Regions from separate parts of the Aureimonas sp. D3 genome, predicted to be linked through region 2. Evidence: riboswitches for the same ligand, from Rfam matches in the RefSeq annotation. Region 2 holds a riboswitch; each other region holds the start of a gene.
The links. Region 2 has a riboswitch for thiamine pyrophosphate ahead of thiB (thiamine ABC transporter substrate binding subunit). Riboswitches for the same ligand answer to the same signal wherever they lie in the genome.
Positions count from the first base shown of each region.

Region 1: another riboswitch for thiamine pyrophosphate. It lies ahead of AUL36_RS14415 (ABC transporter permease); the one in region 2 lies ahead of thiB (thiamine ABC transporter substrate binding subunit).
Region 3: another riboswitch for thiamine pyrophosphate. It lies ahead of AUL36_RS15120 (FAD-dependent oxidoreductase); the one in region 2 lies ahead of thiB (thiamine ABC transporter substrate binding subunit).

Region 1 covers NZ_BBWM01000050.1:40,156-47,771, reverse strand. Annotated here, with positions in the region: gene AUL36_RS23855 (hypothetical protein) at 384-527, shown strand; gene tenA (thiaminase II) at 530-1,195, opposite strand; gene AUL36_RS14430 (TenA family protein) at 1,192-1,896, opposite strand; gene thiD (bifunctional hydroxymethylpyrimidine kinase/phosphomethylpyrimidine kinase) at 1,893-2,714, opposite strand; gene AUL36_RS14420 (ABC transporter substrate-binding protein) at 2,711-3,652, opposite strand; gene AUL36_RS14415 (ABC transporter permease) at 3,652-4,437, opposite strand; TPP riboswitch at 4,731-4,832, opposite strand; gene AUL36_RS14410 (UDP-glucose dehydrogenase family protein) at 4,904-6,274, opposite strand; gene AUL36_RS23850 (hypothetical protein) at 6,586-6,747, shown strand; gene cysQ (3'(2'),5'-bisphosphate nucleotidase CysQ) at 6,811-7,599, opposite strand.
Region 2 covers NZ_BBWM01000012.1:2,414-10,029, forward strand. Annotated here, with positions in the region: gene AUL36_RS23645 (family 16 glycosylhydrolase) at 1-515, shown strand, start outside; gene AUL36_RS04240 (acyltransferase family protein) at 743-1,867, shown strand; tRNA gene AUL36_RS04245 (tRNA-Arg) at 1,908-1,984, opposite strand; gene AUL36_RS04250 (thiamine diphosphokinase) at 2,038-2,682, opposite strand; TPP riboswitch at 2,772-2,873, shown strand; gene thiB (thiamine ABC transporter substrate binding subunit) at 3,278-4,258, shown strand; gene AUL36_RS04260 (ABC transporter permease subunit) at 4,326-5,960, shown strand; gene AUL36_RS04265 (thiamine ABC transporter ATP-binding protein) at 5,957-6,688, shown strand; gene AUL36_RS04270 (M48 family metalloprotease) at 6,909-7,616, shown strand, end outside.
Region 3 covers NZ_BBWM01000052.1:13,894-21,509, forward strand. Annotated here, with positions in the region: gene thiS (sulfur carrier protein ThiS) at 1-193, opposite strand, end outside; gene AUL36_RS15120 (FAD-dependent oxidoreductase) at 190-1,152, opposite strand; TPP riboswitch at 1,308-1,419, opposite strand; gene ybaL (YbaL family putative K(+) efflux transporter) at 1,420-3,270, opposite strand; gene AUL36_RS15130 (sarcosine oxidase subunit beta family protein) at 3,540-4,796, shown strand; gene AUL36_RS15135 (sarcosine oxidase subunit delta) at 4,828-5,169, shown strand; gene AUL36_RS15140 (sarcosine oxidase subunit alpha family protein) at 5,166-7,616, shown strand, end outside.

The sequences.
Region 1 (7,616 bases), on a different contig from region 2:
GTTTCATACTGGCGAAATCGGAGATTGTGGCAGGCTATCAATAGGCTTCGCTCGATTGGGCGAGGCCATCTTCGTTTCTGCTCCGAACCTGTCCTGAAGTTCATGGGACAATGTCGGGTTGTTTTGCTTTGCAAAGGAATTTTCTGGCGACGCAACTTGGCTGATACTGGCCTTTATTCCTCAAGGGAATGCGGGGCGTCCCATGTCTAGGACTGGATGGCGCGATGGTGGATGATTGGCAGCGATGGCGAGGGATTTATAAAATTCAGGATCTATAGAAGACTGGAAAACACATATTTTACGGTCAATGAATGGCGGGCGGAAAGCCGGTCCATTCATTTGGCGCAGGACGTCGATCGAAACAAATGCCTCCTCGAAATCCTATGCCTGATTTGAAGGAAGGCGGCCAGCGGGCGAGCCGCCTCTTGCCGGACCCATGCGAACCTGCGCCGGTAGACCTGAAGGCCAAGGCCGGTTCGGGACTGCGCTTCCAGCGCGAGGCTGCGCTGGAAGAGGGGAACTTCTAATTCTAGATCGTTAGGCTCATCTGCCAGAAGTCCGCTTCCAGGCGACAGGCCTCGCCGAAGAGTCCCGCCAGTTCCCCGAAGCGCCGCTCCGTCAGGGCGCGCTCCGCCAAGGCGTTCAGATGCAGGCGTGCTGCGGCCACCACCTCTTGATAGGCCGGACCCGCATATTCCTCGATCCATTCGCGGTACGGATGTTCGGCCAGATGGGCCGGTCCCAGCGAATCGGCCAGCCGCGCGCCGATCTCGCCATAGCCGATGACGCACGGGGCGAGCGCCGTGTGCAGGTCGAGAAGGTCGCCCGACGCTCCACAGTCCAGGACGAAGCGCGTGTAGGCGGTTGTCGCCGGCTCCTCGCGCGCTTGTTCCAGATCGTCGGAGCTGAGGCCCCAGCGTTCCGACAGGCGGATATGAAGGTTCAGCTCCACATCCAGAATGGCTGACAGCGCCGCCTTCGCCCGGCGCATATCCGTGAGGGTCCGGCTCTTGTAGATGGCCAGCGCATTGGCCCGCGCGAACTGGATGAGAAAGAGATAGTCCTGCACGAGGTATCGTTGGAAGGCCGCTTCCGGCAGCGCGCCGATGCCCATGCGAAAGACGAACATGTGGTTCACATAGGCGTCCCAGTCCTCTTGGGCGGCCGATTTCAAGCGCTCGAACACATCGCTCATGAAGCCTCCGCCCCATAGGCCGCTTCGAAAAAGGCGCGCTCCAGCGCGACAGCCCGGCGAAACAGATCCTCGCAGAGCGCGTGATGCTCCGGCCCGACCCGGTCGAGTTCGGAGCGCAGGAAGGCGACGAAATCGCGAAAGCCGGGATTGTCGTGCAGCGTGATCCATTCGCGGTGCACGAAATCGCCGGGAAGCGGCTGGGGCGCTCGCGAGGCCCAATCGAGATAGAGCCATTCGGCGACGGTGAGTACGCTGAGCGCCGCCGCATAGGAGCGCCGCTCGACCGCCTCACGCATGATGGCCTGGAAGCCCGAAGTCGCCGCCGTGTCGGGCGTGGCCTCGCGCTCGGCAGGGGAGACGCCCAAAGCCTCGAAGGCGCGCTCGAAATAGGTGTTCTCTTCGCCCGCCACGAGGCCGGCGAAGCGGGCGAGCCGTAGGCGCGATTCGAATCGGTCGCTGGTCGCCATGGCCGCGCCGAGCAGCATCAGGAACGGATCGAGAAAGCGATGATCCTGAACGAGATAACGCGCCATGACATCGGGCGCGAGCGTGCCGGACATCAGCTCTCGCGTGAAGCGATGCGTGACGGCCACCGTCCAGTCGGGCTCGGCGGCAGCGCGCAGCCGCTCGCTGAAGCGCTTCTCCTGCGTGATGCTCGCTGGCTCAGCGACGCCTTGCGGCTCAAGTGCGCCTGCGCTCACGATGCGCGCTCCCCTGCGATTGCAGGCCAAAGGGCATGGAAATGATGCACCGGCCCGCGCCCACCGCCCAGTCGCCAATTCTTCGCGGATTGCAGCGCGCCTTGCAGATAGGTCCGTGCCTCGCGCACGGCCTCGTCCAGCTGATGGCCCCTGGCGAGTTCCGCCGCGATGGCGGCCGCCAGCGTGCAGCCGGTGCCATGGTCGTTGACCGTTTCGACGCGGGGAAAGGCGAGGCGCAGCTCGCTGGCATCCGACAGGAGCCAGTCCACGCTTTCGGCCTCCTGACGGTGTCCGCCCTTCATCAGGACGGCGTGCGGCCCGAGGGCGCGGAGACGCTGGCCCTGTTCACGCATCTCCGCTTCCGTCTCGGCCACGGGCTCGGCCAGGAGCAGCGCGGCTTCCGGCAGGTTCGGCGTCAGAACCTCGGCCAGCGGCAGAAGCTCCTCTTTCAAGGCACCGAGCGCATCCTCGTCGATCAGCCGATCGCCCGAGGTCGCGATCATCACGGGGTCCACGACCGCGCGCCTTTGGTGGACGCGCAGGCGTTCGGCGATGGCGCGGATCACCGCCTCGCTCGACACCATGCCGATCTTGATGGCCCCGACATGGAAATCCCCGAGCACGGCGTCGATCTGCGCCGCGACGATGGCGGGCGAGAGCGTTTCGACTGCTGTCACGCCGCGCGTGTTCTGCGCGGTGACGGCAGTCAGAACGCTGGTGCCGAAGGCGCCGAGTGCCGAGAAGGTCTTGAGGTCGGCCTGAATGCCGGCCCCGCCGCCCGAATCCGAGCCCGCAATGGTGAGCGCGACCGGGATCATCGCTTCAGCTCCACCGCGTAATCGGAGACCGGCGGAACGGCCGGAATGACGCCTTTGGCCTTCAGGAACTCCGCGAAACGCTCCATGCGCGCCGTGTCCAGCGCGCCGGGGCGCTTGGCGAAGCGCGGCAGCGTGTCGGCGAAGGCGGTGCGGTTCAACTCGTCGTTCAGGTCGGGATAGGCCTTCAGGAAGAGCTGAAGAGCTTCGTCCGGATGGTTGGTGAGATAGAGCGTCGCTTCCTCAACCGCGTCGAGGAAGCGCGGCAGGCGCGCGTCGTTCAGGAGATCGCGGCGCGTTACATAGACCAGCTCGTCATAGGCCGGGACGCCGTTTTCCTCGGGGTAGAAGAAGCGGCCATCATGCTGTTCGAGGCGCATCTGCGTCGCCTCGAAATTGCGATAGGAGCCGATCGTGGCGTCCACATTGCCGGAGGCGAGCGAGGCGGTCAGCGCGAAATTGACATTGATGAGCGTGACGTCGGCAAGCGTCAGCCCGGCCGAGCCCAGCATGGCGGAGAGAAGCGCTTCCTCGACGCCCGCCACGGAATAGCCGATGCGCTTGCCCTTGAGATCGGCCAGGCTCTTCACCGGACCGTTGGCGAGCACCGCGACCGTGTTGAGCGGCGTTTCGACCAGTGTGCCGAAGCGCACCAGCGGCAGGCCGCCGGCCTGATCCAGCATGAGATTGGGCTGGTAGTGCAGGGCGACATCCGCCTGCCCGGCGGCCACGAGGCGCGGCGGCGCGGAGGGGTCGGCCGGAGGCACCAGATCGACATCGAGCCCGTGCTTTTCGAAGATGCCCTTTTCCTTGGCGATCACCAGTGGCGCGTGGTCGGGGTTGACGAACCATTCGAGAAGCACGGTCAGCTTGTCGGCGGCGAGCGCGGGGCTTGCCAGAAGCGAGGCCGCAAGGGCGGCGGCCGCGAAGAGGGAACGCATCAGGACGATTTCCTTCGAAGGAGGGAGGGAAAGGGTGAGGGGCCGCTTTCGGCCGCCCAGGGGGCGAGGCGCGGCGCGAACTCGTCCACCAGCGCGCGCAGCGCCAGCGTCATGGCGGCCAGAAGCGCGAGGGCGGCGAACATGAGGTCGGTCTGCATCCGGGCATTGGCCTGGATCATCACGAAGCCGAGCCCGCCCGACGCGCCGACCCATTCGCCGATCACCGCGCCGAGCGGGGCCAGCGGGGCGGCGACGCGAAGGCCCGTGACGAGGGCCGGCAGGGCGAGCGGAATGCGCACGAAGCGCAGCGTCTGCCAATGGGTGGCGGTGGTCAGGGCGGCGGCGTCCAGAAGCTCGGGCTCGGTGCGACGCAGCCCGTCGGCAAAGGCGGAGGCGACGGGAAAGAAGATGACAAGCGCCGCCATCACGACCTTGGACACGAGCCCGAAGCCGAACCAGAGCACCAGAAGCGGCGCGAGAGCGAAGACGGGCATGGCCTGAAGCACGAGGAGCAGCGGCCAGGCGACACGGCCGAGACGCGGCCAGAGCACGGTGCCGAGCCCCGCCAGTGCGCCGGCACAAGCGCCGAAAACGAGCCCGAGGATCGTCTCCACCAGCGTCAGCCAGCCTTGCGCCAGAAGAAAGCCGGAGCGCGCCCAGAGCGTTGTCGCGACGCGCGCGGGCGAGGGCAGCATATAGGGCGGCGGCGCGGCCAGCGCGACGAAGCCCGCCCAGATCAGCAGAACCGCCAGAAGTCCGAACAGCGTGGCGCGAAGCGCGCGCATGGCCTCAGGCCTCGCGGGGCGGATGGCGAGACAAGGAACTGTGGGAGGCCCAGAGCAGGAAGGCGCGGAGACGAAGCGCCGACTGTCCCGCGCCATGGCCTCGCGGACTGTCTGGGTCCCTGCGCCGAGGGACCCGCGCCGTCGGCTTCGCGCAAGCGCTAGAACCTGCATCGGCACTCGGCCGCGAGGGCGGTTCAGTGGCGTTCAGTCGAATGAAACCCATGCGATCTCCTCAGGCCCGGACGGGCCGCAAGAGATCCGGAGCGAAGCGAAGAAGGTGCCAAGACGACTGAAGCGCCGCCCATTCCCGTTCCTACGCCGGTATGACCCGGATCAGGTTCAAGGGTTCGGCTTTCGCCATCTCAGCGCCATCAGGCGCACCCCTCGGAATGGCATGAGTGATGCCGGCCTCTCCCGGCTTTGTCAACCGGCCCGCCGTGACGGGCCGGATGTGGGGCAGGGACGGTCAGGCCGGCAGAAGCTCGGGCGCGGGCACGCTCGCGCGGCCGATCGAGATATAGCCCAGCCCGGCGGCCGCAGCCTCGGCCGGCGAGAAGACATTGCGGAAATCGACGATCATGGGCACGGCGAGCGCGCGCTTGTAGTCGGCGAGCGGACGCTCGGAGAATTCCCGCCATTCGGTCGCGATCACGCAGAGATCGGCACGCTCCAGCGCGGCGTCCATGCTCGGTGCATACTGGACGGCCTCGCCCAGAAGCTCGCGGGCATGGGCCATCCCCTGCGGGTCGTAGGCGCGTACGATCGCCCCCTCGGCGGCGAGCTGTTCGGCCACCAGAACCGCCACGCTGTCGCGCACGTCGTCGGTCTCGGGTTTGAAGGTGAGGCCGAGCAGCGCTACGGTCTTGCCGCGCACATCGCCGCCCGCCGCCGCCACGACCTTGGCCACCATGCGGTGCGGCCGGGCGCGGTTGACCGCGATGACCGCTTCGACGATCGTCGCCGGGCTCAGCGCCTTTTCGCCGATATGCACCATCGCGAGCGTGTCCTTCGGGAAGCAGGAGCCCCCATAGCCCGGCCCTGGCTGCAGGAAGGCGCGCCCGATGCGCTTGTCGGACCCCATGCCGCGCGAAATGTCAGCGATGTTGCCGCCGACCTTCTCGCAGATGTCGGCCATTTCGTTGATGAAGGAGACCTTGGTGGCAAGGAACGTGTTGGCGGCATATTTGATGAGTTCGGCCGAAACGATGTCGGTCGAGATCAGCTCGAAGCCTTGGGCGGTGAAGGGCTTGTAAAGCGCCTCCATCACGTTTCTCGCACGCGCCGACTCCGTGCCGACGACGATGCGGTCCGGCTTCATGAAGTCGGAAATGGCGTTGCCTTCGCGCAGGAACTCGGGGTTCGAGGCGATGTCGAAGTCGAGCGAGGGGTTCTCGCGCTCGATGATGCGCCGGATCTCGCGCCCCGTGCCGGCCGGCACGGTGGACTTGGTGACGATGACGGCGGGATGGGTCAGGGCGCGGGCGATGTCGCGGCTGGCGGCGAAGACATATTGAAGGTCGGCATTGCCGTCGAGCTTGCGAGTAGGCGTGCCCACCGCGATCATGACGATCTGCGCGTCCGCCACGGCTTCCGCCAGATCGGTGGTGAAGCGCAGGCGACCCGCCTCGACATTGCGCCGAACCACCTCGTCCAGCCCCGGCTCGTAGATCGGGATGGCGCCGGCGCGCAGCATGTCGATCTTGGCCTGCACCTGATCGACGCAGACGACGTGATGCCCGGCTTCGGCGAGACAAGCGCCGGACACGAGGCCGACATAGCCAGTTCCGATCACAGCAAGGTTCGAAGCGGTGCTTTCGAGCGGCGGCACGTTGCCCATCGTCTTGGGTCCATTCTTGGCGCTGTCGTCGTCAGGGTCCCTGCCGCGTTGCGGTGCAGCATGGGTAGGGCTTTGTACGTTGGGTGATGCAAGGCGGCAACCGACTCGCGGCAAAAGTTTATCCTTTATTGTCTACATTCTCTCATTTGCGGATTTTTGACGTCGCTTCCGTCAATTGGGTGCAATTTGAGCGATTGCCGCAAGCTTCCTTTCAAGCACTGCTTTTAATGTCCTGCAGACAAGACGTCGGATCGGCCCTTCGCGCGGGATGCGAGGGGCGGGTCGATGACGGATAGCAGCGAGATATCGAAATGATCCCTTTCCAGGCTGAACTGGTGACCGGCACGATCGATCTGTCGCAGCGCGATGTCTCGGATGCGCGCGAACGCCTGGCGCCGGCGCGCGGCATTCTCCTTGGTCTTGCCATCTCGTCCAGCTTCTGGGCGGGCCTTGCGGTCTGGGCGTTGGCCTGACGCTCGCCTTGATTTCGGTCGATCGAACCCTCGACCCGGCGTGCCCGCCGCAGCTGACATGCGCTAGCGCAAAAGCCTCAGAAGCGCGGGGTCTCCCAGCGCGATGAAATCGCCATTGGTAAAGTGCTGGTCGCGCTTGCCGTAGCGCAGGGGCTCTCCCTCCGGTGTCGTGACGAGGCCGCCTGCTCCTTGCAGGATCGCGTGTCCGGCCGCGATGTCCCATTCCATCGTCCGACCGAAGCGCGGATAGAGGTCGGCCTCCCCGGCGGCGAGCAGGCAGAATTTCAGGGAGGAGCCCCGACAGGCGACATGCCGGATGGCATGACGCGTCAGCCAGCCCGCAGTTTCGGGCGTCGCGTGAGAGCGGCTGGCGACGGTGACGGGCTCGGCCGGTGCGGCTCGGACCCGCATGGCGCAGCGCTCCACGATGGCCCCATCCAAGACCTCGCCCTGCCAGCACGACGCGCCATCGGCTGCAAAAACGCGGCCGAGGCAGGGGGCATAAATGACGCCAAGGCGCGGCGCGCCCGCCTCGATCAGGCCGACATTGACCGTGAACTCGCCATTGCGTCCGATGAACTCGCGCGTTCCATCCAGCGGGTCCACCAGAAAGAAGCGCTCGCCGACATCGGGAATGCGCCCGGCCGCCGCCTCTTCTTCCGCGATCACCGGGATATCCGGAAAGTCGGCCCCGAGAGCTTCCAGAAGAATCGCTTCCGCCAGCCGATCCGCTTGCGTCACGGGCGAGCCGTCGCTCTTGGTCTCAGCTTCGATGCAGCCGTCATAGATCGTCATGATGGCCGCGCCGGCGCGAAGGGCGGCGGAAACGATGCGATCGAGACGGTCGGACATGAAAAAACGGGCCTTGA
Region 2 (7,616 bases):
AGACCCTGCGCAGCGCCGAAGGCAGCGGCAGCCTGACGCTGACCGGCAACGAGATCGACAATTACCTCTATGCCAACGAGAGCGCGACCAAGCTCTATGGCGGCCTCGGGCGCGATGTCCTGGTCGGCGGCAAGGGCGACGACTGGCTGTCCGGCGACGCGGGTTCGGATCGCCTGACGGGGGGCGCGGGCCGCGACACGTTCGTCTTCTCCACCGCGCCGCGCGCGGGCGAATACGACGTGATCACCGATTTCAACGTGGTGGACGACCGGATCGCCCTCTCGCTCGCAGCCTTCGGCAAGGCCGGCGCCGCCCCCGGCGCGCTCGACCCGTCCGCCTTCTACGTCGGCACAGGCAACACGGCGCACGCGGCCTCCGACCGCATCATCTACAATTCCAAGACGGGCGATCTCTTCTACGACGCCGACGGCACCGGCCCCGACGCCGCCATCCGCTTCGCCCAAACACAGCCCGGCCTCGCCCTCACGGCAGACGACTTCTTTCTGATCGGTTGAGGATCGTCCATCGGCCGGAAGGCCCCAGAGAGATACCCAGATGTTCCTCTGGAGTCCCGTTGAGACCGATCGCGTTGTGTCGGAGTCGACTGAACGATCGCGACACCACAATCGCGCCCTTCCAGCTCACAACCAGACGCATTGGTTTTATGTTGCAGAGCAAAACATATAATGTTTATTTGATGGAGAATTGATCGAGTCCAACGTCTGACGGCCAGGTATTCCTTATGCAAGATGGAACGGCCGGAGCGGCATCGTTCAGCCGCGAACTTCATGGGGCGAGAGGCTTGTTTGCCTTTCTCGTCTTCGTGTTTCACGTCCAGAATTCAGGTCTGACGCCGCTTTTCGGTTCGGAACGTCTCTCGTCTTGGCTTGCGCCGCTGGTCTTCGGCGTCGAGCTCTTCTTCGCTTTGAGCGGCTTCGTCATTGTTGGCACGCTTGCGCGGGCCAGTCGCCCTTGGTTCTTCCTGATCGATCGGCTGACGCGCATCTACCCCGTGCTTTGGGTGGGCGTTCTGACCGTTGTCGCCCTATCGCTTCTCAGCGGCCGCGAAGCGCCGTCCACTTATCAAGGCTGGACGCTGGCACTCTATACGCTCGCAAACATGGCGGGCCTACCCAATCTCATCCCCGTCCCCCTGTTTCTTGCCCCGGCTTGGACACTGAGCTACGAGCTCTGCTTCTACATCCTGGGTTCGATCTATCTGGTGGCGCGTCGAAGATGGGCGATGAATCTGTTCCCGCTTCTTCTGGTTCTCAGCTTGCCCATCATCAACACGCATCCTCGGACGCTGTTTTTCTTGAGCGGAATTCTGGTGGCGACCGGATATGGGCGCTTCCTGCGCATTCCCGGGATCGAGAAGATGCCGGCTCTCGCGCTGCTCGTCTTCTTGTGGAGCTGGAGTTCCGCCTGGACTTACTACATCGAGGCTCTGCAGCCTCCCTTTTATACTCTGGTCGGCTGGATGACCGATCCTCATATCCTCTACGTCGTTATTGCTTTCGCTTCGGCCACTTTGTTTCTGGATGCACTTGTACGAGGCGTGGGATGGGAGTCGACGTTTCTGCGCTCGCGGCTGGCGTTGTATTTCGGCACGATCAGCTACAGCTTCTACCTTTGGCATCCCGTGGTCATGGCCCTCGTCAAGGCCGGTCTGAAGGGAACAGCACTCCTCGCCATCGCGGGAAGCTTATCGCAGCTTCTTCTCTTCGTGGCTGCCTTGCCACCGTCGATTGTCGTTGCCCATGCCAGCCAACGCTGGCTGGAGCGCGACCTGACGCATTTCATCCGCAGCAAACTTCGCCGCGAGGCCCAAGTGTCCGCCCGTCCCGTCCAAGCAGAAGCCATCTAAGGCTCGACCTCCGGCCGATTGCAAAGCGCATGAAGACGCTTGGTGATCCCAGTTGGATTCGAACCAACGACCCCCAGATTAGGAATCTGGTGCTCTATCCTGCTGAGCTATGGGACCCTGCGTGCGTTATAGCGGAGGGGGAGCGGTTGGCCAAGGGTGGCGGGGTGGTTTCAGCGGCGGGTCGGGTCGGCTTGCAGGAGAAGGATGGTGCGTCCTCCTTCGAGGCCGATGCGGATGGGGCCGGTGGCTTCATTGGACTGGGTGAGGATCGAGGCGAAGGGCACGTCGACGCGGGTCAGCGGGAAGCGCGCGCCCTCGATCGACAGACCGTTGAGATCGGAGAATTTCAGAAGCGAGAACTGAGCGCCGGGGGCTGCCGGCACGTCCTGCCAGCCGGGGCGCAGCGGCAGGGCGCGCTCGATACCGTCGAAGAGTTCGATGGTGAGGCCGGCCTCCGCCTCGCGCAGGGCGATCACGAGATGCGAGAAGGCGTGGTCGCTGCGCCCGCCCAGCGCACCGACCAGAAGCAGATCGTGCCCTCCCCTCGCCTTGGCGGCGTCGATGGCGAGTTCCCCGTCCGTCCGGTCCTTGTCCCGCGGGAAGGTCTCGCGGGGAATGGAAAGACCACGTAGGGCGAACGGCAGCTCGGACGGAGCGGAATCGAAATCGCCGATCCAGAGTTCGGGAAAGAGGCCCAGCGCGGCGGCATGTTCGATGCCGCCATCGGCCGCGATGACGCGCCGGCCCGCAAGGGCCTCGCGAAGCTCGGAGTTCGGCGCGATCGGCCCGGCGAGAAGAATGGCAAAGCGACTCATATGGGTCTGCATAGGGCGCAAGCGGCCGGGATGCCAGTGGACGAATCGAGCCCTCCCTTGCCGCCTCTCTACGCAACCTCTAGATAAAAGGCGCTCACACGGGGTGCCCTTCCAGGGGCTGAGAGGCGACGCGCCAACCCGATGAACCTGATCCGGCTCGTACCGGCGGAGGGATGGGGAGCGCCGGGGCCACGGCCCCAGCCCGTCCCGTTCGTTCGAACTTATGGAGAACGGGATGTCTCACCTCAGTTCAGAACCGGGGACAGAACCTTGCGGCGGAGGAGCGGCGAGGGATTTGCGTTGCGGACTAGGCGCCGAGCGGAGCCGATGCAGTGCAAGGTCGAGCATCGGCAACGACGTCCGGCAGCGGAAGGCCCAAGCGGACCGACCCGCAGGGCTCTGGCCCCGGTTCTTAGAGCCGGGGACAGAACTCTGCGGCGGAAAGCCGGCGAGGGACTTGCGTTTCCGACGAGGCGCCGAGCGCAGACGATGCAGCGCATCGGCGAGCATCGGCAACGATGATCGGGGGCGCAAGGACCCGGCGGATCGACCCGCAGGGTTTTGGCCCCGGCTCTTAGCCGGTCTCTGCCTCACGCTGGCTCTGTCGGCGGCGTCTAGCGCCTTCGCACAGGATGGCGCCAAGCCCGTTCTCACCGTCTATACCTATGAAAGCTTCGTGCCGGATTGGGGGCCGGGGCCGAAGGTGAAGACCGCGTTCGAGGCCGAGTGCGGCTGCGAGTTGCGCTTTGTCGGGCTGGAGGATGGCGTCGCCATTCTCAACCGGCTGAAGCTCGAGGGCGAGACGACGCAGGCCGATGTCGCGCTGGGTCTCACGGCCGAACTCGTGCCGGAATTCAAGAAGACGGGTCTGTTCGCGCCGTCGAATGTCGATCTGTCGCCGCTCGCCATTCCCGGCGGCTTTTCGGACGATGTCTTCGTTCCCTTCGACTATTCCTATCTCGCCTTCGTCTATGACACGCAAAGCGTGAAGACGCCGCCGACGAGCCTCGACGAATTGGTGAACGGCGATCCCGACCAGAAGATCGCGATCGAGGACCCGCGCACCTCCACGCCCGGCCTCGGGTTTCTGCTCTGGATGAAAGCCGTCTATGGCGATCAGGCCGAGGAGAAATGGCGCACGCTCTCGCGCCGCATCCTGACGGTGACGCCCGGTTGGAGCGAGGCCTATGGACTTTTCACCAAGGGCGAGGTGCCGATCGTCCTGTCCTACACGACGTCCCCGGCCTATCATCAGATCGAGGAGGGCACCGATCGCTATAAGGCGGCGAGCTTTTCCGAAGGGCATTATCTTCAAGTCGAACTCGCCGGGCGGCTGCGCACGTCGAAGCATCCCGAACTCGCCCAGCGCTTTCTCGCCTTCATGCTGACGCCGGCTTTCCAGAAGCTGATCCCGACCGGGAACTGGGCCCTGCCCGCCACCAAACCGGCCGAGCCCCTGCCGGCGGCGTTCGAGACGCTGGTGCAGCCCACCAAGCCTTTGGCGATCGATGCCGAGACGGTGGCCGCGCAGCGCGAGACCTGGACGAGCGAATGGCTTCGCGCGCTCGGCCGCTGAGCGGAACGAGCGCCGGCGCGATGGTGCCCGAACTCCTTCGCGTTGCCACGCGGGGCAAGAGACCGGCATGAGCGACGCGACACCGAGCGGCGCACTTTTTCTGTCCCGAGCCGAGCAAGGGCGGCGGCGCGGCGCAGCCCTTGCGGCGCTCGCGCTGGTGCTGATCTTTCTGTTCGCGCCATTTCTGGTGCTCGGCGTCTCCTCGCAGAGCACTGGAACGGCACTATCGAGCCTGGCGGATTCCTATCTTCTGGGCGTCATCGGCTTCACGCTGTTTCAGGCCCTTCTCTCGACGCTTCTGTCGCTGCTCTTCGGCGTTCCGCTGGCGCTGGCGCTGCATCGAAGCCGCCTGCCGGGGCGCGCCCTTGTCCTGCGCCTGTTTCTTCTGCCGCAGGCGCTGCCGACGCTGGTCGGGGCGCTCGGCCTCGTCACCGTATTCGGTCGCAACGGCGCGCTGGCTGACGCCTTCGTGTTTCTAGGCCTGCCCCGCCCATCCATCTATGGGTTGACCGGCATTCTCATCGCGCATGTCTTCTTCAATATGCCGCTGGTGGCGCGGGTGGCCTTGGGCGGGCTTCAGAGCGTGCCGGCGGAAAGCTGGAAGCTGGCCGGCCAGTTGGCGCTCTCGCCGCTCGCCGTGTTTCGGCTGTTGGAAGCGCCGGCGCTGCGCGCCGTCCTGCCCGGCGCGGCGGCGCTGGTCTTCATGCTGTGCTTCACGAGCTTCACGCTGGTCCTGGTGCTCGGCGGTGGACCGGCCGCGACGACGCTTCAGGTCGCGATCTACCAGTCGCTGCGCTATGACTTCGCGCCCGATCGCGCGCTGGCCTTGACGCTCGCGCAAATCACGCTCGTCAGCCTGTTCCTGCTGCCGACCCTTCTCGCCCGCTCTCCCGCAGCCTCCAGCGCCTTCAGCCTCGGTGCGACGCAGCGCCGGTTCGATCCGCGTTCGCCCTGGCGCACCGGTTTCGATGCGCTGGTGCTGGCAATCGGCCTTCTGTTTCTGCTCTCGCCTTTCGCGGCCATTCTCCAGAGCGGCTTGCGCGCCGATCTTGGCAAGCTCGTTTCCGATCCGATGGTGCATCGCGCTGCGCTGACCAGCTTCGGCATCGCGGTGGCGGCGACCGCGCTCGGCCTTGTGCTGTCGCTGGCATTGGTTCTCTCGTCCGGCCTGACGGGCCTGCCACGTCTCGTTATCAGGCTGGTGCCGGCGCTTGGCCTCGTCGTGCCGCCCATCCTCGTCGGCGCGGGCTGGTTTCTGGCATTACGCCTGACGGGCGATGTCGCGCGCCTTGCGCCCGCCGTCGCGGTGCTGGCCAACGCCATGGCGATCCTGCCCTTTGCTACGCGCATTCTCGCGCCCGAGGCGGAGGCCGCCGCACGGCGCGGTGGGCGGCTCGCTGCCAGCCTCGGCCTATCCGGCTGGGCGCGGCTGCGCCATGTGGAACTGGCCTCGCTCGGCCGCCCGCTCGCGCTCTCGGCGTCCTTCGGCCTGGCCTTGGCGCTGGGCGATCTCGGCGCGGTCGCGCTGTTCGGCAACCAGGATTTCGTGACATTGCCGACGCTGCTTCTCCAGCGCATGGGCTCCTATCGCTCGACCGATGCGGAAGGCCTCGCGCTTCTTCTGGGTGCGCTGTGTCTCCTTCTCATTCTCGCGGCCGAGCTTCTCGCCGGGCGGGGCTTGCGCGAAAGGGTGCCGGAATGAACGCGATCGAACTCTCCGGCCTGACCCATCGCTATGAAGGCGCCGAGATGCGCTTCGATCTCCATGTGCCCGAGGGCGAATGGCTGGCGCTGATCGGCCCGTCCGGCGCAGGCAAATCGACGCTGCTCGATCTTGTCGCCGGGTTTCTCTTGCCCGAAGGGGGCACGCTGCGGCTTCTGGGTGAGGACTATACCAAGGCCGAGCCCGCAGCGCGGCCGATCGGCATGATGTTTCAGGACAACAATCTCTTCGCCCATCTGACAGCGGAGGAGAATATCGCCATCGGGCTGGAGCCGCGCGCCCGCTTCAGCCACGCGGCCCGCCTGCAAGCCCGCGAAGCCCTCGCTGCGATTGGGCTAGAAGACCTCGCGAACCGTCGCCCGGCGGAGATGTCGGGCGGCGAGCGGCAGCGCGTCGCGCTCGCGCGCCTCTTCCTGCGCGAACGCCCGATCCTGCTTCTGGACGAGCCTTTTGCCGCCCTCGGCCCAGCCCTGCGCCAAGACATGCTGGCGCTGGTTGCAGCCCTGCGTGAGCGCGCGGCCGCGCCACCAACCATCGTCATGGTGACGCATCACCCGGAGGACGCGCGCGGTTTTGCCGATCGCATCGCCTTTCTGGACGTGGGGCGCATTCATCTGACCGGAACGGTCGAGCATATCCTGGACCATGAGCAGGATCCCCGCCTTCGCGCCTATCTCGGGCAGGCGCCTCGGGTCACGGGATCGTAATTTGGTCCTTTTCCCCGTGCATCGCCAAAAGCGAAGAAACGATGTCGTTTTGAAATTCTGTGTGACGCATCAACCCTTTCGCAGCGCGGTCGGTTTCGGGTAGATCAAGCCGGACTCGCAGGGAAGTTACCGTAGGGAATCGTCGGCCATGGTGCATGAGATTTCGCCGCTCGGCGTCGCACGAACCAGCTCGCTGGTTCGTCGCGCGCTCAAGGGGGCGATGGTCGCATGGCCGATCGCGCTTCTCGCCGGCTGTACCACGCTCGGCGCCGGGCTGGAGGAAGCCGCGATCAGCCCCGACGTTCAGTCGGGCTACCTGCCGGGGCAGAGCCGCCAACCCGTGTCCTTCGATGCGGTGCAGTCCTCCGACCCGCAATCCACCATCGGCAAGTCGCAGCATCCCAAGATTCTCGCGGCCTATGGCGGGGCCTATTCCGACCCGAAGCTGGAGCTGATGCTGGCCGGCATCGTCGGCAAGCTCGCCGCCGTGTCGGAAGATCCCAACCGCGCCTATCGCATCACGGTTCTGAACTCGCCGAATATCAACGCCTTCGCGCTGCCGGGCGGCTTTCTCTATGTGACGCGCGGTCTGCTGGCGCTCGCCAACGATTCGGCCGAGGTCGCGGCCGTTCTGGCGCATGAGATGGGCCATGTGCGCGCCAATCACGGCATCGAGCGCCAGCAGCGCGAGGAAGCGGCGGAACTCGCCGGGCGCGTCGTGTCCGAAGTCCTGTCGAGCGACACGGCGGCGCGCGCGGCCCTGGCGCGCGGGCGGCTGAACCTCGCCAGCTTTTCGCGCAATCAGGAGCTTCAGGCCGATGCCATGGGCATCAAGCAGACGGGGGACGCGGGCTACGACCCCTATGCTGCCGCCCGCTTCCTGAAGACGATGGACACGTTCTCCAATTTCCGCAACGCGTTCCAGGCG
Region 3 (7,616 bases), on a different contig from region 2:
CTCCCTGCATCGGGCTGAGAAGCTCAACCTTATCGCCCGCAGCAAGCGGGGTGTCCGCCCGCTCGCCGCGCGGCACGAATTCGCCGTTGAGCGCGGTCGCCACCGCTTCGGGCTCGACGCCGAGTTCCCGAAGCAGCGCATCGAGCGAGCCCGCCTCGACCTCGCACGGGTTACCGTTCAAATGCAGGATCATGCGGCCTCCATGAGGGATAGTGCGGCGCGGGCCGCCTGCCCGGAAAGCTCGGGCGCCAGGAGAAACCCATGGCGATAGAGCCCGGTGAAGCAGACATGGCGTCCGCTCTGCGTCACGCGCGGCAGATTGTCGGAAAAAGCCGGGCGGCAGGCAGCGCCCGTTTCCAGGATTTCGGCTTCGGCAAACCCCGGATGCAAGGAGAAGGCCGCTGTCAAAAGCTCCACCGCCGAGCGGAGGGTGATCGGCCCGCCGCGCTCGCTTTCGATCATGGTCGCGCCGATCATGAAGACCCCGTCCTCGCGCGGCACGATATAGATCGGCCAGCGCGGATGCAGAAGGCGAACCGGCCGGGCCAGACTGACGTCGCGGCTGCGCACCAGGACCATCTCCCCGCGCACGCCGCGAAGACCCGGCGCGTGAGCCTTGAGACCGCGGCAGTCGACGACGGTCTCGCTCGACAACGCGGCAGGTTCGGCCTGCGAGCCCCACAGCAACGTACCGCCGAGATCCTGAATTCGCCGAACGAGAGAGGCCATGGCTTGGCGCGGATCGAGATGCGCTTCTTCTTCGAAGAACAATCCCTGGCGAAACCGCCCGGCGAGATCGGGCTCGATCTCGGCGATGCCGTCCGCATCCAGCAGGCGATGAGCCTTGGTGCGGGCGGCGAACTGGCGAAGATCGGCCGCATCGCGCGGCGCGGCCAGAACAAGCGTTCCCCGCCGCTCGACCGGCACCCGGTCCGCCCAGAAGTCGATGCCGCGCAGACCCGGCTCGATGATGGCGGGGTCCGCCGTCGCCGCCTCGCAATAGGGCGCGAGCATTCCCCCCGCGAGCCACGAGGCCGCGCGCTGGCCGAGTTCCGTTGCGGCCTCGTGCACGACGACGGACCGCCCCTCTTCGGCCAGCCGAACGGCCGTCGTCAGCCCGGCGACTCCGGCCCCCAGGACATGGATCACCATGCGCGCGAACGAGCGTCCAAAACGAAAGAGCGTTGCGTCGAGGTCATCATCGTCTCCGCCAAAGCGCGAGCCGCTCGCAGGACGGGAGCGGAACGCTCGCTCCAACAGGTGCACGCGCGGCGTCGGCCTCTTGGCCGAGCGGTGCATCCCTGTCAGAGGCGCAAACGCTCCATCCCTACGCCAGTGCGAACTGGATCAGGTTCGTGGGGTCGCCGGATCGTGCTCCGGCCTCTCAGTTCCGCTGCTGGAACTCCCCCTGGATGCTTCTCAGGGTAAGCGTTCGGCTGGCTCTGTCAACTCATCGCCATCGGACGGTTCCGAAAGCTGCCCGTGGTCATCGGCAAAGATCGGCCCTTTTGCGCCCGGCGCATCCGGCCCGAAGGAGAGGACATGATCGGCGATCGCCTGCGCCGTCACCTCGTCGCCATTGATCACCGTATCGGCCCCCGCGTCGATCAGGCGTTCGCGCTGTTCGCCGGAATGAACGCGGGCGGTGATGCGAATGTCGGGATTGGCGGCGCGGGCTGCCGCGATCATGGCGACGGCCTCGAAACTGTTGGGAAAGGCGAGCACCAGGTCCCGCGCGCCGGCAATATGCGCGGCGTCCAGAACTTCGGGCTTCACGGCGTTCCCCACCACCGTCTCGAACCCGGCCGCGCGCACCCGCGCGACGCGTTTGTCGGCGTCCTCAATTACAAGAAAGGCGCGGCCGGCATCGGCCAGCCGCCGCGCGATCTTGGAGCCGACGCGCCCATAGCCGACGAGCACGAGATGATCGCTCAGCTCCGTGCGGCGCAGCGCGCCGTCCTCGATGGCGACACTGCCGCTCGGAATATGCGTCTGCCTCTCGCTCGTCTCACTCGAGGTCGTATCGTTCCCCTCGTCACCGCCGCCTTCCAGAGCCGAGCGGCCCTCCGCCTGCCGCCAGCGATCGACCCAGGCAAAAAGAAACGGATTGAGGACGATCGACAGGATCGCGCCGCCGAGAATCAGGTTCTTCGCCTCGGGCGGCAGAATTTTCAGGTTCAGGCCCAGCGTGGCGAGGATGAAGGAGAACTCGCCGATCTGCGCCAGCGAGACGGAAATGGTGAGCGCCGTCGAGGTCGGATGACCGAACAGGCGCACCAGAGCGAAGGCGACGAGCGACTTGCCGACGACGATGATCAGCAGCGTCGCCAGAACCGGCAGCGGATCGGAGATCAGCGAGGCCGGGTCGAACAACATGCCGACCGAGACGAAGAACAGGACGGCGAAGGCGTCCCGCAGGGGAAGCGAATCTTCGGCCGCGCGATGGCTGAGCTCCGATTCGCTCATGATCATGCCGGCGAAGAAGGCGCCGAGCGCCAACGAAACGCCGAAGAGCGAGGCCGCGCCGAAGGCGACGCCGAGCGCGATGGCGAGCACGGCTAGGCGAAACAGCTCGCGCGAGCCGGAGGCAGCGGTGAGTTGCAGGAGCCAAGGGATGACCCGCCGGCCGACCACCAGCATCAAGACCACAAAGATGCAGAGTTTGAACACCGTCACGAGAATGATGCCGGGAACGCCGAAGCCCAGATCGGAACTCGCGCCATGCACGGCGGACGGGTCACCCCCCAGCGGCCCCGCGAAGGCCGGCAGGAGAACCAGCGCCAGAACCATGGCGAGGTCTTCCACGATCAGCCAGCCGACGGCGATGCGCCCGCGCGCCGTTTCGATCAACCGTCGCTCCTGCATGGCCCGCAAGAGAACGACCGTGGAGGCGACCGACAAGGCGAGGCCGAAGACGAGGCCCGCGCCCAGCCCCCAGCCCAGAAGCCAGGACAGCGCCATGCCGAAGAGCGTCGCCGCCGCGATCTGCGCGATGGCGCCCGGCAGCGCGATGGCCCGCACGGACAGGAGATCGCCCAGCGAGAAATGCAGACCGACACCGAACATGAGAAGAATGACGCCCAGCTCAGACAACTCGCCCGCCAGGCCTTGATCCGCCACGAAGCCGGGCGTGAACGGCCCGGCCGCGACGCCGGCCAGGAGATAACCCACGATCGGGGACGCACCGAGCCGATGCGCCAGCGTACCTAGAAGAAAGGCCAGGCCCAGACCCGCGACGATGGTTTCGATCAGCGGCATGTCGTGCAGCATGGTCGACGGCTCCCGGCGTTTGAAACGAGTCCAGTGTCGAGGCGACCCTCCGGTGTTAGGCGATGGGGCCGGCCGATGCAGCAGAAAAGACGCTTCGAATGCAGGGTTTTTCGGGTGCCGCCGCTCGACTTGGCGGAGCCTTGTCTCGAGCCCGATGTCGCAGACAGGACACATGTCGGATTCGTACAAAGCCGACGCCGCATCCGTCATCGCGGCGGCGGTTTCGCGGGTGCGAGTGTGATGTCCGACACCGCAGATCGGATCGATCCATGCAGAAGTTTTCCGGCTTTTCCATCATCGCCAAGGCGCTCGGCTCCAACAAGGGCTGGCAGGCGCAATGGCGCGACGCATCGCCCAAGAGCCGCTACGACGTGGTGATCGTGGGCGGTGGCGGCCATGGCTTGGCGACGGCCTATTACCTTGCCAAGGAGCACGGCATCCGCAATGTGGCGATCCTGGAAAAGGGCTGGATTGGCGGCGGCAATACGGGCCGAAACACGACGATCATCCGCTCGAACTACCTGTTCGAAGAGTCGGCGGCCCTCTACGACCATGCCGTGAAGCTTTGGGAAGGCCTGTCGCAGGATCTGAACTACAACGTCATGTTCAGCCCGCGCGGCGTGCTCATGCTCGCCCATAACATTCACGACATTCAGGTCTTCAAACGCCACGTCCATGCCAACCGTCTGGCGGGTGTAGACAACGAATGGCTGAGCGCGCAGGAGTGCAAGGACTACTGCCCGCCGCTCAATATCGACGCCTCGACCATGCGTTATCCCGTGCTCGGCGGCGCGCTCCAGCGGCGCGGCGGCACGGCGCGGCACGATGCCGTCGCCTGGGGCTATGCCCGCGCGGCCTCGGCGCTGGGTGTCGACATCATCCAGAACTGCGAGGTGACGGCCATCCGGCGCGGAGCCAATGGCGCGGTGACGGGCGTCGAAACGACGCGCGGCGCGATCGAGGCCGGCAAGATCGGCGTCGTGGCCGCTGGCAATACCTCGGTTGTCATGGACATGGCCGGTCTGCGGATGCCGCTCGAAAGCTACCCGCTGCAGGCTCTTGTCTCGGAGCCGTTGAAGCCCGTCGTGCCCTGCGTCGTCATGTCCAACACGATCCACGCCTATATCTCTCAGTCCGACAAGGGCGAGCTGGTGATCGGCGCGGGAACGGACGCCTACACGTCCTATACGCAGCGCGGCGGGCTCCATATCGCCAATCACACGCTGGATGCGATCTGCGATCTCTTTCCCGATTTCCGCCGGGTGCGGATGCTGCGCTCCTGGGGCGGCATCGTGGATGTCACGCCCGACCGCTCGCCGATCCTCGCTAAGACAACGGTCCCAGGTCTCTACGTCAATTGCGGCTGGGGCACGGGCGGCTTCAAGGCGACGCCGGGCTCCGGCAATCTCTTCGCCCACACGATCGCCCGCGACGAGCCGCATCCGATCAACGCGCCTTTCACGATCGAGCGCTTCCGCGATGGCGTCCTGATCGACGAGGCGGCGGCCGCCGCCGTCGCGCACTGACCCGCCCTTTCCTCCCCCGCGAGGCCGACCGATGCTTCTGATCACCTGCCCCTATTGCGGCCCCCGCCCCGAACTCGAATTCCGCTATGCCGGCGAAGCGCATGTGATGCGCGCGGAAACGCCGTCGGACGTGGGTGCGGACGATTGGGGCGCCTTCCTCTACACACGCTCCAACCCGCGCGGGCTTCATGCCGAGCGCTGGCGCCATATCCATGGCTGCGCGCGCTTCTTCAACGCCGTGCGCGATACGAGAACCGACTTCTTCGTGACGACCTACAAGATCGGCGAGCCCCGACCGGACGGCGTCGAAGAGCATCGCCCGGCGCTCAGCGGAGACAATGTCGGCACATGGTCCGGGGAGGTTGCTCGATGAACCGTTTTCGCACCTCTTCCGGCGGCCGGATCGACCGCACGGCCTCGCTCGGCTTCACCTTTGACGGGCAGAGCTATCGCGGCTATCAGGGCGATACGCTGGCTTCGGCGCTGCTTGCCAACGGCGTCCATCTCGTCGGCCGGTCGTTCAAATATCATCGCCCGCGCGGCATCGTCACGGCGGGCTCGGAAGAGCCGAACGCGCTGGTCGATATCCGCCGCGACGCGGCGCGGGTCGCGCCGAACCTGCGCGCGACACAAGTGGAGCTTTATTCCGGCCTGAACGCGCTGAGCCAGAACCGCTGGCCGTCGCTGAATTTCGATGTCGGCGCGGCGAACGACATCCTCGGCAAGTTCTTCTCGGCCGGCTTCTACTACAAGACCTTCATGTGGCCACGCTCGGCCTGGGAGAAGCTCTACGAGCCGATCATCCGCCGCGCAGCCGGCCTCGGCCATTCCCCGACCCTGCCCGACCCCGACCGCTACGCGCAAATCTTCGCCCATTGCGAAGTGTTGGTGGTCGGCTCCGGCCCGGCTGGCCTCGCTGCCGCGCTTGCCGCGTCGCAAGACCCGTCGCAGCGCGTGATCCTGTGCGACGAGCAGAGCGAAATGGGCGGCTCGCTTCTGCACGAGAGCGAGGCGGTGGTGGACGGGCACACCGCGCCGATCCAGGCCATGCACATGCTGCATGAGCTGCGCTCGCGCCCGAATGTGACGCTTCTGCCGCGCACCACGGCCTTCGGCTTCTACCCGCACAATCTGCTGGGCCTCGCCGAGCGGGTGACCGAACATCTGGCGAACCCGCCCGGCCATCTGCCGCGCGAGCGCATGTGGCAGGTGCGCGCCGGCCGCGTCGTCTTCGCCACGGGCTCCATCGAGCGCCCGCTCGTCTTCCCCGGCAACGACCGGCCGGGCGTCATGATGGCCGAGGCCGCGCGTCAATATGCGGTGCGCTACGGCGTCCTGCCCGGCCACCGCGCCGTCATCGTCACGGCCGGCGACAGCGCCTATCGCGCGGCGCTCGACCTCAAGGCACGCGGCGTCACCATCGCCGCCATCGCCGATCTGCGCGCCGCGCCCGATGGGCCTTATGTGCAGAAGGCGCGAGAAGCCGGCATCGCCATCCATCCTGGCACCGCCGTTTCGGCGACCTCGGGCCGTCTTCGCATCCGCTCCGCGACCTTGGTTCGCGAGGGTCAGCAGACGGGCGAAACGCTGGAATGCGATTGCCTTCTGATGTCGGGCGGCTTCACGCCGACCATTTCGCTCTTCTCGCAGTCGCGCGGCAAGATGCGCTGGGACGAGACGATCGAAGCCTATATCCCAGCCGAATCGGTCGAGCAGGAACGCTCGGCCGGCGCCTGCCGGGGCGTGTTCGATCTGGCCGGAGCGCTGGCGGACGGGCACGCGGCGGGCGGCGGTGGCGCCTCGCCCTATAGGGTCGAGGAGATGCCGGTCGGCCACGGCGCGTTCCGGGGCGCGACCTTCCATGCCGGCGATCCGCGCAAGGTGAAAGCCTTCGTGGATTTCCAGAACGACGTGACGGCGAAGGACGTTCGCCTCGCGACGCAGGAAGGCTTCCGCTCCATCGAGCATGTGAAGCGCTACACGACGACGGGCATGGCGACCGACCAGGGACGCCTGTCCAACATCAACGCGCTCGCCATCGTGTCGAAGGAACTGAAGCGGCCGGAAACCGCGATCGGTCTTACCACCTTCCGCCCGCCCTATTCTCCCACGACCTTCGGGAATTTCGCCGGTATTGCGCGCGGGCCGCTTTTCGACCCCGTGCGCACCACGCCGATCCATGGTTGGGCGGTGGAGCATGGCGCGAAATTCGAGGATGTCGGCATCTGGAAGCGCGCGCATTTCTTCCCGCGCGGGGGTGAAGACATTCATGCGGCGGTGGCCCGCGAATGCCGCGCCGTGCGCACGTCGGTCGGTATGTTCGACGCCTCCACGCTCGGCAAGATCGAGGTCGTCGGACCGGATGCCGCCGAATTCGTGGACCGGCTCTACACCAACCCGTTCAAGAAGCTCGCCGTCGGCAGCCTGCGCTATGGCGTCATGCTGCGTGAGGACGGGTTCGTGATGGATGACGGCGTGATCGCCCGCATCGCGGAAGACCGCTTCCACATCACCACGACCACGGGCGGCGCGCCGCGCGTCCTCAACCATATGGAGGACTATCTCCAGACCGAATGGCCGCATCTCGATGTCTGGCTGACCTCGACCACCGAGGAATGGGCCGTCATCGCCGTACAGGGGCCGGATGCGCGGCGGGTAATCGAGCCGCTGGTGGACGGGGTCGATCTTTCCAAAGAGGCCATGCCGCATATGACCTGGCGCGAAGGGCGGATCGCCGGCGTGCCGATGCGGCTCTGGCGCGTGTCCTTCACCGGCGAACTCGGCTTCGAAATCAACGTGCCGGCCAGCGAAGGGCGCAAG